3 regions of the Pseudomonas sp. PKS genome follow, and region 3 is predicted to be linked to each of the others. Evidence: riboswitches for the same ligand, from Rfam matches in the RefSeq annotation. Region 3 holds a riboswitch; each other region holds the start of a gene.

Region 1 (5,269 bases), on a different contig from region 3:
GCGCGCCGGTACGGGGCTCCCAGGCCAGCCCGTTGGGGTTGCGCAGGCCTGAGGCGAAGATGCGGTGCTCACCGCTGGCCGGGTCCACCTCCCAGATCGCGGCGCGGCCTTGTTCCTTTTCCAGGCCGTTTTCGCCGACATTGCTGTTTGAACCTACGGTGACGTACAGCTTCTTGCCATCGGGGCTGGCGATGACATTCTTGGTCCAGTGGTGATTCAACGGGCCGCCGGGCAGGTCAGTGACCGGGCGACCTTCGGCGCGGATCTGCATCGCGCCATCCTCGTAGTGAAAGCGCAACAGTCGGTCGGTGTCGGCCACATAGAGGTCCTTGCCCACGAGGGTCATGCCGAAGGGGGAGTTGAGCCCTTCGATGAACGTACTGCGCACCTCGGCGACGCCATCTTGGTCGGCATCGCGCAGCAGGGTGATGCGATTGGCGCTGGGGACCCGGGCGCCGGCACGCTCCATGACCTTGCCCATTACCCAGCCGCGCAGGCCCTTGCCATCCTCGGGCTTGGGCGGGGCATTGGTTTCGGCCACCAGCACATCGCCATTGGGCAGCACATAGAGCCAGCGTGGGTGATCGAGGTCCCTGGCGAAGGCCACCACTTGGGTGCCCGCGGCGGGCGTCGGTGTGGCGCCGTCCGGCCAGCCGATCGCCGGGGCGATGTTGACGGTCGGGATCAGGGTCTTGTTGGGCTCGGGCAGGCGGGGCAAGGGGCCGAAGCCGTCGCTGACCTCCAGGCGCGCGGACTCGCCGCAGGCGCCAAGGCTGGCACTCAGGGCCAGCGCTATCGCGATACGCATCCTGTCCATGCTCGCAATCCTCATTGGCTTGTGAGAATTGAGAGTCGGATGCGTCGGGGTAGGTTCACTCCGGGCGACTGCGCCTAGCGACTGCCGGATGGCTTCCGCGTGGGCTCATCGGCTTGCCTACGCCTGCTTGAGCAACAATGCCACCCCAGGGAAATACTGCCCCAGTTCGTTGTGCAGCGAACGGTAGGCGTAGGGGAAATGCCAGGCGATGGCGCAGGCCGTGTGTTTTTGCAGGTCGTCGACCAGGTCTTGCAGCTCCTCGGGGCTGGCGTGTTGGCCAGCCTTCCAGGGGCTGACGAACAATGCGCCGGCCTTGAGCTGACTGGGGTAGGCGATCGGGCGGGCAAGGGTGGCGGTTTCCTGCAGGGCGGCGGCCAGGTCCAGGCGTGCGATTCGCGGCCAGCGTTGGCTGACATGCAAATGAACGGATTGCTCGGCGGTGCTGATCGACAGGTCGCAACGCCCTTCGCGTTCACCTTCGTCGCGTTGTTTCTTGCTGGGGTAGTGCGCCAGGGCGACCTGTTCGGCCTGCCAGGCGGCGGCTGCAAGCAGCCCGCTGTTGGTGGCCGCGCCGTGCCAGTAGGGCGCCTCGCTGTCGCCATGGACCTGGTTGAAGCGGTCTATGCACTCGATCCAGCCTTCCAAGGCTGGTCGCAGGAACTCCAGGTGCTGGTTGTTGATGATCAGGCCTCGCATGCTGCGCTCTCCTTATTGTTTGATCGCATTGCTGCACACTGATGGCTATGTGATATCACTGCTGCGCGTCCGGCACAAGCCATGAAGTCGAGCATGGCGTCAGGCGCGCTTCATTGACGCTCCCGCCCCAACCCTCTAACCTTCGCGGCGTGTTTCAGGTGCTCTGCCAGCCTTCGGCTGGGCAGGGTGAAACTGGGAAGCCGGTGGGCGCCAGCAAGGCGCGAATCCGGCGCTGCCCCCGCAACGGTAGGTGAGTCAAAGGTCGTGCAGGGCCACTGGATACAGGTATCCGGGAAGGCGCGCGATCCATGGGCCAAGGCCCTGCTCACGAGCCCGGAGACCGGCCTGTCACTGCCAACGGCATCACGGAGGGTGATGCGCGGTGCACCGTGGCCTTCTGCCGCGGCCCCTGCGCGCTCTCCGTCTGCCTGTCTATCGATCTGTCGTCGCCGTCCATGCGCGCCGACAGCCTGCGGAGAATCCTGATGAGCGAATCCACCGAACGCGACGAACGCCACCTGGCGCGCATGCAGCGCAAGAAGGCGATCATCGACGAGCGCATCGCCAATGCCCCCAATGAATGTGGCCTGCTGCTGGTGCTCACCGGCAACGGCAAGGGCAAGAGCAGCTCGGCCTTCGGCATGCTTGCCCGCGCCATGGGGCATGGCATGCAGTGCGGCGTGGTGCAGTTCATCAAGGGCCGCGACAGCACGGGCGAAGAGCTGTTCTTCCGCCGTTTCCCCGAGCAGGTGCGCTACCACGTCATGGGTGAGGGCTTCACCTGGGAGACCCAGGACCGCCAGCGTGACATCGCTGCCGCCGAAGCCGCTTGGGCGGTGTCGCGCCAGCTGTTGCAGGACCCGTCGGTGCAGTTCGTGGTGCTGGACGAGCTGAACATCGCCCTCAAGCACGGCTACCTGGACCTCGACCAAGTGCTGTCGGATCTGCAGGCCCGCCCGCCGATGCAGCACGTGATCGTTACCGGCCGCGCCGCCAAGCCTGAAATGATCGAGCTGGCCGATACCGTCACCGAGATGGGCGTGATCAAGCACGCCTTCCAGGCCGGCATCCGTGCCCAAAAGGGCGTGGAGCTATGAGCCAGACCCGGCAGTGTCCGGCGGTGCTGATCGCGGCACCCGCTTCTGGCCAGGGCAAGACCACGGTCACCGCTGCCCTGGCGCGCCTGCACCGCAACCTTGGCCGCAACGTCCGGGTGTTCAAGTGCGGGCCTGATTTTCTCGACCCGATGATCCTCGAGCGCGCCAGCGGCGCGCCGGTGTACCAACTCGACCTGTGGATGATCGGGGCTGATGAGAGTCGGCGTCTGCTCTGGAAGGCGGCAGGCGATGCCGACCTGATCCTGATAGAAGGGGTCATGGGGTTGTTCGATGGCACGCCATCGAGTGCGGACCTGGCGCGCCACTTCGGCGTGCCGGTGCTGGCGGTGATCGACGGCACAGCCATGGCGCAGACCTTCGGCGCCCTGGCCCTGGGCCTGGCGCACTACCAGCGCGATCTGCCTTTTGCCGGCGTGCTGGCCAACCGGGTCGGCAGTCTGCGTCATGCGCAGTTGCTCGAAGGCAGCCTCACTGAAGGCTTGCGCTGGTATGGCGGGCTGTCCCGCGAGCGCGGCATCGAGCTGCCCAGCCGTCACCTGGGGTTGGTCCAGGCCAGTGAACTCAACGATCTGGACCTGCGCCTGGACGCCGCCGCCCAGGCCCTGGGCGAAAGCTGTGATGCTGCTTTGCCGCCCCCGGTGGCATTCGCAGCACCCGCACCTGCACAGGCGCTAACGTCCCTGGCGGGTGTGCGCATTGGCGTGGCCCGGGATGAAGCTTTTGCCTTTACCTATGGCGCTAACCTCGATTTGTTGCGTGCGCTGGGTGCGGAGTTGGTGTTTTTCTCTCCTGTACACGATCAGGCGTTGCCGTCCGTGGACAGCCTTTACCTGCCTGGCGGCTATCCCGAACTGCACCACCACGCCTTGGCCAGCAACGCGCCGATGCGCGAGGCGATCCGTGCCCATCACGCCCAGGGCAAGCCGTTGCTGGCCGAATGCGGCGGCATGCTCTATTTGCTCGACGCCCTGACCGATGTGGCTGGCGAGCGCGCCGAGCTGCTGGGTCTGCTGCCGGGTGAAGCGGTGATGCAAAAGCGCCTGGCTGCCCTTGCCCTGCAAGCGGTGGAATTGCCGGAGGGCACCTTGCGCGGCCACACCTATCATCACTCCTTGACCGAGACGGCGCTCGAGCCGATCGCCCGAGGCCAGAGCCCCAACGGTGGGCGCGGCAACGAGGCGGTCTATCGGATCGGGCGCCTGACGGCGTCCTACGTACACTTCTATTTCCCCTCCAACCCCGACGCGACGGCGGCGCTGCTGCGACCATGAGCGAACATGCCTTTTCCGCTGCCGAGCGCGCCGCGGTCTACCGCGCCATCGGTGAGCGCCGTGACATGCGCCATTTTGCAGGCGGCGAGGTCGCGCCCGAGCTGCTCGCCCGCCTGCTGGCCGCAGCCCATCAGGCGCCCAGTGTCGGGTTGATGCAGCCCTGGCGCTTTATCCGCATCAGTGATCGCGCCTTGCGTGGCCAGATCCAGGCGCTGGTCGAACAGGAGCGGGCATGCACTGCCCAGGCCCTGGGCGAGCGCTCCGATGAATTCATGAAGCTCAAGGTCGAAGGTATCCAGGATTGTGCGGAGGTATTGGTGGCGGCACTGATGGACCACCGCGAAGCGCACATCTTCGGCCGCAGGACCTTGCCGGAGATGGACCTGGCATCGCTGGCCTGTGCCATTCAGAACCTCTGGCTGGCAGCCCGTGCCGAGGGCCTGGGCATGGGCTGGGTGTCGTTGTTCGACCCGCAGGCGCTGGGCGAGTTGCTGGGCATGCCGGCGGGCGCCAAGCCGGTGGCCGTGCTGTGTCTGGGGCCGGTGGTCGAGTTCTACCCGGCGCCGATGTTGGTGTTGGAGCAGTGGGTCCAGGAGCGGCCGCTGAGTGACATGCTCTATGAGAACCATTGGGGAGAGCGGCAATGAGCGTGGCTTTGCTGACTGTGGCCGGGGTGGCCCTGGATGCCTTGCTGGGTGAGCCGAAACGGCGCCATCCGCTGGTGGGGTTCGGCAGCTTTGCTGCGCGTCTGGAGCAGCGTCTGAACGCGGGCGGTCGGGGTTGGCGCAGCCATGGCGTCAGTGCCTGGCTGCTTGCCGTGGTGCCCTTGACTCTGCTGGCGCTGGTGCTCTCTTGGTTGCCCTTTATCGGCTGGCTGGTGGATGTGCTGGCGCTGTATTGCGCCGTAGGGCTACGCAGCCTGGGCGAGCATGTTCAGCCTGTGGCTGAGGCCCTGCGCCGGGGGGACCTGGACGAGGCGCGGCGACGGGTGGGGTATCTGGTGAGCCGTGAAACCCGTGAGCTGGACGAGCCCGCCGTGGCCCGCGCCGCCACCGAATCGGTGCTGGAGAACGGCAGTGACGCGGTCTTTGCGGCGTTGTTCTGGTTTGTCGTGGCCGGTGCGCCCGGGGTGGTGCTGTATCGCCTGAGCAATACCCTCGATGCCATGTGGGGCTATCGCAACGAACGCTTCGAACGCTTCGGCTGGGCTGCGGCGCGTATCGACGATGCCCTGAACTACATTCCAGCCCGGCTGGTGGCACTGACCTACGCGCTGCTAGGCAAGACCCGCCTGGCCCTGGCCTGCTGGCGCAACCAGGCGCCGTTGTGGGACAGCCCGAATGCCGGCCCGGTGATGGCTGCGGGCG
Region 2 (5,269 bases), 170 kb from region 3:
GTCGTCTCGACCGGTCGGCTGGTCCTGCGCCTCCACCGCAGGCAACCCCACATCCTGCGGGCGGTTGCGCTGCAGCAGGAAGAACAGCACGGCAACAACGATAACGACACCGGCCGAAGATACGAACGCCATGCGCCAGTCATGGGAGATCTGATAGGCCCACCACCCGGCGAACGGCGTGGCGACCAGGCCGCCAAAGGCGTAGCAAGTGCTCCAATAGCCCAGCACGCGCCCGCGCTCGCGGGTGGCGAAGAAACAGCCGATGTTCTTGCACAACCCCGACCAGCCGGTGGATTGCGCCAGCCCCTGGATCACCATGCAGCTGGCGAAGATCGGCAAGGTTGCCAAGGTGCCCATGGCCAGCGCGGCCAGGGCCGACACCACGAGCCCGCCGAGCACGACCACCCGGGTACCGTAACGGTCGGCGAATACACCCCATGCGAACTGGCCGACGGCGTAGGCAGCCAGGTACAGCGCGTCGAGGTTGGCCATAGCCGCTTTGTCGAGCGTGAAAGTGGGGTCTTCGGCGATGCCCAGCTTGGCTACTGAAAATGCCTTGCGGGTGAAATAGAACGCGGCATAGGCCAGCCACGTGATGATGAATATCTGAACGCGCCAGCGTTGAAGGGATTTCCAGTAATGGTGGGCGTTCTCAGGACTCTTGTACATGTTGTTGTCCTCTGTTGATTACCGCGACGTAGGCCTGACACCCCTGCACTGCTCGATCAAGGCGCCGGCCGGGAGGTATCCGGAGCTTGCGACCTTGATGTTAGCCTCTGGTCTAGACCAAGAATTGACCCTACAAGCCTGTTTCTACGTGCAAAGTCAATTTTGGGGATGGGTGTGACTGGGCTTAAGGCACAAGCCTGCGAACAAGCCGTCAGTGGTCTTCGCTACGCCATTGTCGTGGGCTGACGCCAAACCAACGGCGAAACGCCCGGGAGAAAGCACTGGTTTCGGAGTACCCGAGCAACCCCGCCAAGTCGGACACTGGCCGCTTGGGCTGTCGCAGGTAATGCACCGCCACTTCACGGCGCACCTTCTCAACCAGCTGGCTGAAGCTCACTCCCGCCTCACGCAGATGGCGCTGCAACCCGGCCGCACTGAGCTGCAGCGACTGCGCGATCGTCTCGAGGCATGGCTCTCCGCTGCTCAGGGCAAGGCGTACCTGAGCGTCCGCTTCTTCCAGCAGATTGCGCCGTTGATCGCGCGCGCCTAGGCGCTGGAGCACGTCTTGAACCAGAAACAGCAAGTTGGCATCGCGCTCCGGCATCATCTGGTCCTTGAGGTCAGTCTTGGGTACCAGCATCGAGTTGCAACTGCGATCGAAATAGACAGGAGCGCCGAACGCCCTCTGATGGGCCAGCCCGTCTTGTGGGCGCGTATGCTCGAAGCTGACCGCGAAGGGCGCCCAGTCCTTGCCCAATACGTGGCGCATCAGGTTCAGCGCCATGCCCATGGTCAATTCGGCATCCTGGCGGCGCTCCAGAATGGCGCTGTGTCGCACCTGATAATCGAAGCGATAGCACTCGCCGCAGTCGACCAGCCGTATCAAGGTATCGTGCTGATGATAAGGAAACGCCGCCACGAAATTGCGCAGGGCTTCCTCCAACGTATTGGAAAACAACCCGACATAGCCCAGCAGCCCCAGGGCTTGGGGCTGAAACTGCAGACCGTAATGCAAACCGAAATTGTCGCAGTGCGACTGGCGGGCTGCCTCCTCGAGCACCCGGCAGTAATTGGTGAGCGGCAGGCTGAGCGTGGGTTGGCGCAGGCTTTCAGGATTGACGCCGGCACGTCCCAGCACCAAGTCGATGTCACCCCCGACACCTGTCACGAACCCCTCCAGCCCACTGGCAGCAGCCGACAACACGCCGAGGTTGCCCGCTACGGGTGAAACGGTGCAGCAGTGCAGTGGAGAACTCATGGTCTATTCCAGTTCGAATTCGTAACCTCGCTAATGCAAACGCTGTGCCCTTGTATCGCCCTCTCAAACAGGCCCCTTGCAGGCAAAACACCTTCCAACGACTGCCCTGGACTGGGGCAATGAGTAACATCGCGTAACAAACAGTCACGCGAGAAAGCCGGTTATGCCGGAACGCCCCGTTCGGTTGACTGCCCCGCCCATTAATGCTCAGATGCGCCCCAGTTTCAGGTGTCCCCTGCCGCCGTGCCGGGGATTAAACGGGAAGTCGGTGCGTCGCCTTGCGCGATCAGTCCGGCGCTGCCCCCGCAACGGTAAGCGAGCGATGCATTCGATACGCCACTGTGCCGCCGGCATGGGAAGGTGAATGCTTCAAGCCCCTCGCAAGCCCGGAGACCGGCCTGTCACCGATTTTGGCAACACCCGCGGTGGGCGGGCGCGGGCCGGTCTTGGGCAGCCCACTGCCCGCGATTCCCTTGCGCGCCGTCCCCAGTCGGGCTTCATTCACCCCGGTACGGTTGGTCTGCATGTCATCCCCTACCCTACGTCTGGAAAGCTTGCACTGGGCCCCCTCGCCCGGCGGTCAACGCCTGCTCGACGATATCGACCTGCAAGTCCAGCCCGGCGAATTCGTCGGCCTGATCGGCCCCAACGGCAGCGGCAAGACCAGCCTGTTGCGCTGCGCCTATCGCTTTACCCGGCCCGATGGCGGGCGCGTACTGCTGGAAAACGAAGACATCTGGCAACAGTCCCCACGCTGGGTCGCCCAGCGCGTGGCGGTGATGCTGCAGGAGTTTCCCGAAGATTTCGGCCTGAGTGTGCGCGACGTGGTCGCCATGGGCCGAACCCCGCACCAAGGTTGGTTCGACAGCCATGACGACCAGGCATTGATCGATGCCTGCCTGCAGCGACTGGGCCTGCATACCCGAGCCAACCAGGGCTTCGCGCCGCTATCCGGGGGTGAAAAGCAACGTGTATTGCTGGCTCGGGCACTGGTGCAGCAACCGCGCTTGTTGATCCTGGACGAGCCGACCAATCATCTCGACCCGCGTTACCAACTGGCCTTGCTCGAACACCTGCGTGGCACTGGTCTAGGCCTGTTGGCGAGCTTCCACGACCTGAACCTGGCCGCAGCCTTCTGTGATCGCCTGTATGTCCTCGATGCAGGGCGCATCGTCGCGCAAGGCACGCCGGAGCAAGTGCTGACCGAGCACCGCCTGGAGCAGGTCTTTGGTGTTCGCGCCCTGGTCGATCGCCACCCTTTGGCGTCCCACCCACGTATTACTTGGATTACCCCCGCATGAAGCGACGCCTGACTCATCTGGCCCTGCTCGCCGCCCTGCCCCTCACAGCCTGGGCTGACAGCTACCCCGTCACCGTGCGCAGTTGCGAGCGCGACATCACCTTCACCCAAGCGCCGCACCGGGCTGTGAGTCACGACATCAACCTCACCGGGATGCTGCTGGCCCTGGGGCTACGCGAGCGGATGGTGGGCTATAGCGGTATCAGCGGCTGGAAGACCCTCGACCCGTCCCTGCGTGACGCCTTGGCCGGCCTTCCTGAGCTTGCACCGCGCTACCCGTCGCCGGAGAACCTCCTTGATGCCCAGGCCGACTTTCTGTTCGCCGGCTGGGGCTACGGCATGAACGTGGGCGGCCCGCTGACGCCACAGACCCTGGCACCACTGGGTATCCCCGTGTATGAGTTGAGCGAATCCTGCTCCTGGATCATGCCCCGGCGCCGGGCAAGTTTGGAGGATCTGTACCAGGACCTGGACAACCTGGGGCGCATCTTCGACGTTCAACAGCGCGCCAACGTGCTTGTCGAGCACCTGAAGCAGCGCGTTGCGCGGGTTCACGCGCAATTGGACCAAGTGCGGCACAAACCCCACGTCTTTCTCTACGACAGCGGCGAAGACCGCCCCACCACCTCTGGCCGGCTCGGCATGCCCCAGGCACTGCTAGAGGCCGCCGGTGCCGACAACGTGATGGATGACGTGAATGCCAGCTGGACCCAAGTCAATTGGGAGAGCGTGGTGGCGCGGGATCCGGAGGTGATCGTCATCGTCGATTACGGCCCGACGAGTTGGGCGCAAAAACGCGATTTCCTGCTCAATCACCCCGCCTTGAGCGAGGTAAAGGCCATCCGCGAGCATCGCTTCGTGGTGCTGTCGTACCTGCAAGTCACCCCGTCGGTGGATAACGCAAGCGCCATCGAGCAACTGGCGGCGGCCCTGCATCCGCAACTGTTCGCCGAGGCAGCGCACTGATGCCGGTTCGTAGCCCAGGAGGCTATCGCCTGCTGATGTCGCTGCTGCTGATCGGTGTGCTGTTCTCCTGCCTGCTGTCCCTGGGCTTTGGCGCGGCCCATGTGCCGCTGGCGAAGGTCACGGGCATCACGCTGTATCAGTTGGGTATGACCGATATGGGCGACTGGACCCGGGGGCAGGCGCAGATCGTCTGGCAGATCCGCGCCCCGCGGGTGCTACTCGGGGCCTTGGTAGGGGCTGGCCTGGCCCTGGTTGGTGGTGCCCTGCAGGCCGTCACCCGCAACCCGCTGGCCGATCCACACCTGCTGGGTGTCAGCTCCGGTGCGGTGCTGGGGGCGGTGCTGGTGGTGCTGTTCCTCGGCACCTTTGCCGGCCCCTTCAGCCTGCCTCTGGCGGCCTTCGTCGGTGCCTTGGGCAGTATGTTGCTGGTCCTGGCGGTGGCCAGCCGGCGCGGTCGGCTGGACAGCGACAGGCTGCTGCTGGCCGGAGTGGCTGTGTCGTTCGTGGTGATGGCGCTAGCCAACCTGCTGCTGTACACCGGCGACCCCCATGCCGCCAGCTCGGTGATGTTTTGGATGCTCGGTGGCCTGGGCTTGGCGCAGTGGCCGCTGCTCTGGCTGCCGGCGATCTGCGTGCTGGCTGGGTTTGTGCTGCTGATGAGCCTGGCCCGGGCATTGAACGGGTTGATGAGCGGTGAGCAGACCGCCGTGAGCCTTGGCTTCGAGCCACGTCGTGTGCGCGCTCAGGTGTTCGTTGGCTGTGCCCTGCTGACCGGCGTGCTGGTATCGCTCTCCGGCGCCATCGGTTTCGTCGGCCTGATGCTGCCCCATATCGCCCGGCGCCTGGTCGGGGCCGAGCACCGCCGGCTGCTGCCTGCCTGCGCCCTGCTCGGCGCGCTGTTCGTGGTCTGGGTGGATATCGGTGCGCGCACGCTCATCGCGCCTCAAGACCTGCCCATCGGCATTGCGACGGCCGCCATCGGCGGGCTGTTCTTCATCGTCCTGCTACGCCGCAAGGCCTGAACCTAGCGATGTCGGCGGGCCTGAACCTGACGCTTGAGCACACGTAAGGGTGGC
Region 3 (5,269 bases):
GGGATGATCGTCAACCATTAAAACGGTTGTCATTGGATAACTCCTGTAGGAATTTGGTCCGTTTCCTGAAGTCCCGCAGGAATACGTGAAAGGGTGCCTGCGCGGCAGCGCGCAAGATTACGTAGATTCCTCTCGCTTGGTAGTGGGATGTGTAGGTTTGTTGAAAAAGCGAAGATTATTGTTGAAAAGGCCTACAAAATATACATCTCTAATGAAGCCCGCCCAGGGCGCCAAGGACGGGCCACGCATAGAATAGGTCAGGAACACCCTGGGTGAGGTTTGAGGACGCGCAGGGATGAGACCGGATTGCGGCTCAATGCCGTCCCGATCCTTGTTGGGCGAGGCAATAACTGGCCGCCACAATTCGGGCAGCGCCCCTGGAACTGACGTTCATTGCACGTACGACAAAAGGTGCACTCGAACGAACAGATCAACGCATCCTCGCTGTCGCCTGGCAGGTCGCGGTCGCAGCATTCGCAGTTGGGGCGTAGTTCGAGCATGGAGTGAGTTCCTCGTTCCTGTCAGAAAATGCCCGCTCAGCCGGCGGGACGATAGAGGTGGGCGTGCCCGGCCCGGTAAAGGGCTGACTCGGCGAAAGGTGCATCGCCCAGCACATGGCCCACCAGGATCAATGCGGTTCGCCGGAAATCCTTGGCCGCCGCGAGCACGACGATGTCCTGCAAGGTGCCGCGTACCCAGTCTTGGTCCGGCCAGGTGGCGCGATGAATGACGGCGACCGGGCAGTCTGGCCCATAGTATGGCAACAGTTCGGTGACGATACGCTCGAGGTGCTTCACGCCTAGGTGGATCGCCAAGGTGCTGCGGTGGCGGGCCAAGTCAGCCAACTGTTCGCCAGCCGGCATGGGCGAGCTGTCGCCATAGCGGGTGAGGATCACCGTCTGGGCGAGCTCCGGCAAGGTCAGTTCGCAGCCGAGCAGGGCGGCGCTGGCGGCGGTGGCAGTGACACCCGGAATGATCTGATAGTCGATGCCCAACTCGCGCAGGTGACGTATCTGCTCGCCGATGGCGCCATACAGACTGGGATCGCCACTGTGGACACGGGCCACATCCTGGCCGTTTTCGTGGGCGCGGCGCAGGGCTTCGATAATCTGCTCGAGGTTCAGTTCGGCGCTGTTGATCACCGTATCGGCGTTGTTTCCCTCCAGCACGGCTGGTGGGACGAGGGAGCCGGCATAGATGATCACCGGGCACTGGCGGATCAGGCGTTGCCCCTTGACCGTGATCAGCTCCGGATCGCCGGGCCCGGCACCGATGAAATAGACCGTCATGGGAAATCCTTGCAGATAGGCAGTAATTGGACGCGATTATCGGCCACGGGCCAGGGCAAGGGTAGCCTGGCCGAGCACCTGGCGTGTCACCAGCAAGCGCGAGGTGCCAAGTGCGCGTGCGGCCAGTGCCAGGGCCGCGCTTTCGGCGACGCCCCAGCAGCCGCTGTGTGCATAGGCAACAGGCGAGCGATGGCTGAGCTGCGGCTCGAAGGGCTGTAGGTCTGTGGCCGGGAATACCATCAGGGGGATGCCCAGCCGTTCGGCTAGGGCCTGCAACCCAGGCTCATCGAATTTGAGATCGATACTGGCGAGGCCGACCAAGTGGTCGGCGGACAGGCGGTGTGTGGCCAGGGTCGTGCGCAACAGCTGCTCCAGGGTTTCGACCGGGCAGCCCTTGCAGCAGCCGAAGCCGGCATAGAATACCGGCTCGGACGACACGTCGCGCATCAGGCCTGGTTGGCTCGGCGATAAAGCCAAGCGCTGAGCAGGCCAAGGGCGAGCCAGAACGCGGCGTTGGTCAGCCAGGAGGCGAGCTTGAACTGGGCCACCAGTGCTTCCGGTGCCAGGCTTTCATGCACCGGTGGTTGTGGTGCGCCGATCACGTGTGGCACCACCAGCAAGGCAACGCCTAGCACTTTGAGCAGCCAGTGCTGGGCAAATACCACTAGGGCCAGGCCCGTGGCCGTGGCGGCCGCAGTGCCGATCCACCAGCTCTGGCGTTGCCCCAGGTCGGCGGCCGCTGTGCCTGGCAGCTCCGGCGGCAACCCCAGTGTGGGTGCCAGGCAGAACACGGCAAAGCCCGCCAGCCCCCACAGTGCCCCGGTCATCACTCGGTTCGGCTCGCGCAGGCTGTACAGCGCGGCGAGGATCAGCGCGAAACCGACCGCCACCACGAGGTTGCCACCGGTGGTGGCGAGCAGACGCTGCCAGCCATCCTCCGGTGCCCAGGCCTCTGTGTCATGGGAATGCGCAGCGACGGGGCTGTCATGCTCATGATGCTCGGGGACGGCGCTCTCGAAGGTTTCTGCCTGAAGGATCAACGGGCTGACCCACAGACTTTGCAGCAAGGTCAGCAATAGGGCGGCGAGCAGCCCGCTGAAACCTGCTGTACGGGCGATGCGCTTGATCATGCAGGTGTACTCAATGGCAAGGGAAGGCGGCGCTGTGGCGGGTATCGTGGGCGGCATTGTGCACGGCCTCGATGTGCGAGAAACCGGCGAAATAGACCAGGCACAAGCCCAGCAGGCTGGCGCCGACGGCAACGACGACACGTTGGCTGAGGCTGACGGGAGTGGCGATGCTGTGTTTGGTGCTGGTAATCGACATGGGGCGTTCCTCTGCTTTTTATAGGCGGCGGACACGCGCGTCATCCCGGGCACGATTGACCCAGAAGAGGTGACAGCGCCCGCCCACCGCGGGGTGTTCTATTGACGCCAGGCCGGTCTCCGGGCTTGCGAGGAGGAGCAGGGCTCCTGGAAAGCATCACCTTCCCATGCCATACGACGCGGCACAGTGGTCAAGACGCTTCGCTCGCTTACCGTTGCGGGGGCAGCATCGGCTTGGTTACCGATTTCCCGTTTCACCCCTTGACGGGGCACCTGAACGCAAGGTGCAAGCAAAGCATGGGGGCGACGTGGCGTCAATCTGCAAGGTTGCGGTGCGCCGATCCTTCAGAGGCTAGGCGGTAAAAGATCGAGCTCGCTTGGAATCCTACCGAATAGTGCGCTTCGCGGGTGAACCCGCTCCCACAGGGGGCAGGGCGACTGTTCCAAGCGGCCTGCCTCCAAACTGACGCGCCGTGGTTGACCGCCTGCCGGCCACTGCGTAGCCTTGCCGATTCGAGGTTCTCCGGCGTTGGCCGGAGCTAAGACGGGAACGCGGTACAAGCCGCGGCTGCCCCCGCAACTGTAGGCACCCACCCGGATCGACACAGCCACTGCGCCCAGGCGCGGGAAGGCGTCGCTCCACCGGCACGGCCGGTAAGGTGCAAGCCAGGAGACCTGCCTCGAGACGATTTCGACTTTCAACCGGGCGGGGTGATCCGGTGGCGAACAGGCCCGGCCGGCAAGGCTCGCGGCACTCGTCCTGCATGCCCGCGCCATCCTGCCAAGGGCATCGCGACATGAAAACACTGGCCAAGCTCCCCGTCACCATCGTCACCGGCTTCCTCGGTTCGGGCAAGACCACCTTGCTGCGCCACATGCTGGACAACGCCCAGGGCCGCCGCATCGCGGTGATCGTCAACGAATTCGGTGAGCTGGGCATCGATGGCGAGATCCTCAAGCAGTGCAGCATTGGCTGTACCGAGGAAGAAGCCAGCGGCCGGGTCTACGAACTGGCCAACGGCTGCCTGTGCTGCACCGTGCAGGAAGAGTTCTTCCCGGTGATGCGCGAGTTGGTCGCCCGCCGCGGCGATCTGGACCACATCCTCATCGAAACCAGCGGCCTGGCCCTGCCCAAGCCGTTGGTGCAGGCCTTCCAGTGGCCGGAAATCCGCAATGCCTGCACCGTCGATGCGGTCATCACCGTGGTCGATAGCCCGGCCGTGGCCGCTGGTACCTTCGCCGCGTACCCGGATCAGGTGGACGCTCAACGCAAGCTCGATCCCAACCTTGACCACGAATCGCCCCTGCATGAACTGTTCGCCGACCAACTGGCCAGCGCCGACCTGGTGGTGCTGAACAAGGCTGATCTGATCGATGCCCAAGGCCTGGCCAAGGTGCGCGCCGAAGTCACCGAAGAGCTGCCGCCGGCGGTCAAGGTGATCGAGGCCAGCAGCGGCCGTCTGCCACTGGAAGTGCTGCTGGGCGTGGGCGCCGAGGCTGAGGCGCACATCGATGGTCGCCGTACCCACCATGACGCGCACCACGACGGCGATGATCATGACGATCATGACCACGATGCCTTCGACTCCATTTCCATCGACCTGCCAGAGGCGGACGAAAGCCTGCTGCTTGATGCCCTGACCCAACTGGTGGTCGAATTCGGCATCCTGCGCGCCAAGGGCTTCGCTGCCATCCCCGGCAAGCCGATGCGCCTGCTGATTCAGGGGGTGGGCACCCGTTTCGACAAGCACTTCGACCGCGCCTGGCGCGCCGACGAGCCGCGCATCACCCGCCTGGTACTGATCGGCCAGGCACTGGACGCCGCCGCGCTCGAAGCGCGCCTGCGCCAGGCCCTGGACGCCTGACCCATGCACCTGCTGCGGACCCAGCCCGGCGGCTTCGTGCCGGACGACAGCATTGCCGACCTCGGCCAGACCCCGGCCGAACTGGTGATCCTCTGCAGCGGTGATTCGCACCTGGCGCTGCTCGCCGAAACCGCCGAGCAGTTGCCGGAGGATTTCCCCAGCCTGCGACTGGCCAACCCCATGCAGGTGCAGAACCACGCTTCGGTCGATCTGTACATCGATCAGGTGTTGCGCCATGCCAAGGTGATCCTGTTGTCCTTGCATGGGGGTGTCGGGTACTGGCGCTATGGTGTCGAGCAACTGGTCGAACTGAGCGCCCGGGGCGTGCAGTTGATCCTGGTGCCCGGCGACGACCGCCCGGACCCGGAATTGACCCAGTTGGGCACCGTGACCGGTGACCAGGCCGAGCGCCTCTGGCATTACCTGCGCCAGGGGGGCAAGGCCAATGCCGCGAACCTTTTCAATTGCCTGGCCAGCCTGTGGCTCGGGCGCGAGTACGCCTGGGAAGAGCCACAGCCCTTGCCGCGTACTACGGTGTACCACCCCGCCAAGCCCAGCGCCGTGTTGCAGGACTGGTACCGCGAATGGCAGCCCGACTGGCCTGTGGCCCCCATCTTGTTCTATCGCTCGCACTTGCAAGCGGCCAACACGGCGTTTATCGATACCTTCTGCCAGCGCTTGCAGGCGGCGGGGCTCAATCCGCTGCCTATCGCTGTGGCCAGCCTAAAGGAGGCGGCCTGCCTGGCTCAGGTCGAGACCTGGCTGGATGAAGTCGAGGCTGAGGTGGTGG

Evidence for each region. Region 3 has a riboswitch for cobalamin ahead of ABOA88_RS00540 (CbtB domain-containing protein). Riboswitches for the same ligand answer to the same signal wherever they lie in the genome.
Region 1: it holds a riboswitch for cobalamin, as region 3 does, so the genes downstream of both, cobO (cob(I)yrinic acid a,c-diamide adenosyltransferase) here and ABOA88_RS00540 (CbtB domain-containing protein) in region 3, are expected to answer to the same signal.
Region 2: it holds a riboswitch for cobalamin, as region 3 does, so the genes downstream of both, ABOA88_RS01370 (ABC transporter ATP-binding protein) here and ABOA88_RS00540 (CbtB domain-containing protein) in region 3, are expected to answer to the same signal.

Annotation. Positions count from the first base shown of each region.
Region 1 covers NZ_JBEGDO010000023.1:24,771-30,039, reverse strand. Annotated here, with positions in the region: gene ABOA88_RS19735 (PQQ-dependent sugar dehydrogenase) at 1-817, opposite strand, end outside; gene ABOA88_RS19730 (hypothetical protein) at 935-1,513, opposite strand; cobalamin riboswitch at 1,653-1,876, shown strand; gene cobO (cob(I)yrinic acid a,c-diamide adenosyltransferase) at 1,999-2,610, shown strand; gene ABOA88_RS19720 (cobyrinate a,c-diamide synthase) at 2,607-3,902, shown strand; gene bluB (5,6-dimethylbenzimidazole synthase) at 3,899-4,549, shown strand; gene cbiB (adenosylcobinamide-phosphate synthase CbiB) at 4,546-5,269, shown strand, end outside.
Region 2 covers NZ_JBEGDO010000001.1:277,698-282,966, reverse strand. Annotated here, with positions in the region: gene ABOA88_RS01380 (MFS transporter) at 1-669, opposite strand, end outside; gene qhpR (AraC-like transcriptional regulator QhpR) at 881-1,927, opposite strand; cobalamin riboswitch at 2,137-2,343, shown strand; gene ABOA88_RS01370 (ABC transporter ATP-binding protein) at 2,452-3,228, shown strand; gene ABOA88_RS01365 (ABC transporter substrate-binding protein) at 3,225-4,193, shown strand; gene ABOA88_RS01360 (FecCD family ABC transporter permease) at 4,193-5,215, shown strand; gene ABOA88_RS01355 (sterol desaturase family protein) at 5,218-5,269, opposite strand, start outside.
Region 3 covers NZ_JBEGDO010000001.1:108,452-113,720, forward strand. Annotated here, with positions in the region: gene ABOA88_RS00515 (response regulator) at 1-33, opposite strand, end outside; gene ABOA88_RS00520 (DUF1272 domain-containing protein) at 258-500, opposite strand; gene cobM (precorrin-4 C(11)-methyltransferase) at 537-1,289, opposite strand; gene ABOA88_RS00530 (cobalamin biosynthesis protein) at 1,326-1,736, opposite strand; gene ABOA88_RS00535 (CbtA family protein) at 1,736-2,419, opposite strand; gene ABOA88_RS00540 (CbtB domain-containing protein) at 2,430-2,615, opposite strand; cobalamin riboswitch at 2,709-2,906, opposite strand; cobalamin riboswitch at 3,114-3,311, shown strand; gene cobW (cobalamin biosynthesis protein CobW) at 3,412-4,479, shown strand; gene cobN (cobaltochelatase subunit CobN) at 4,483-5,269, shown strand, end outside.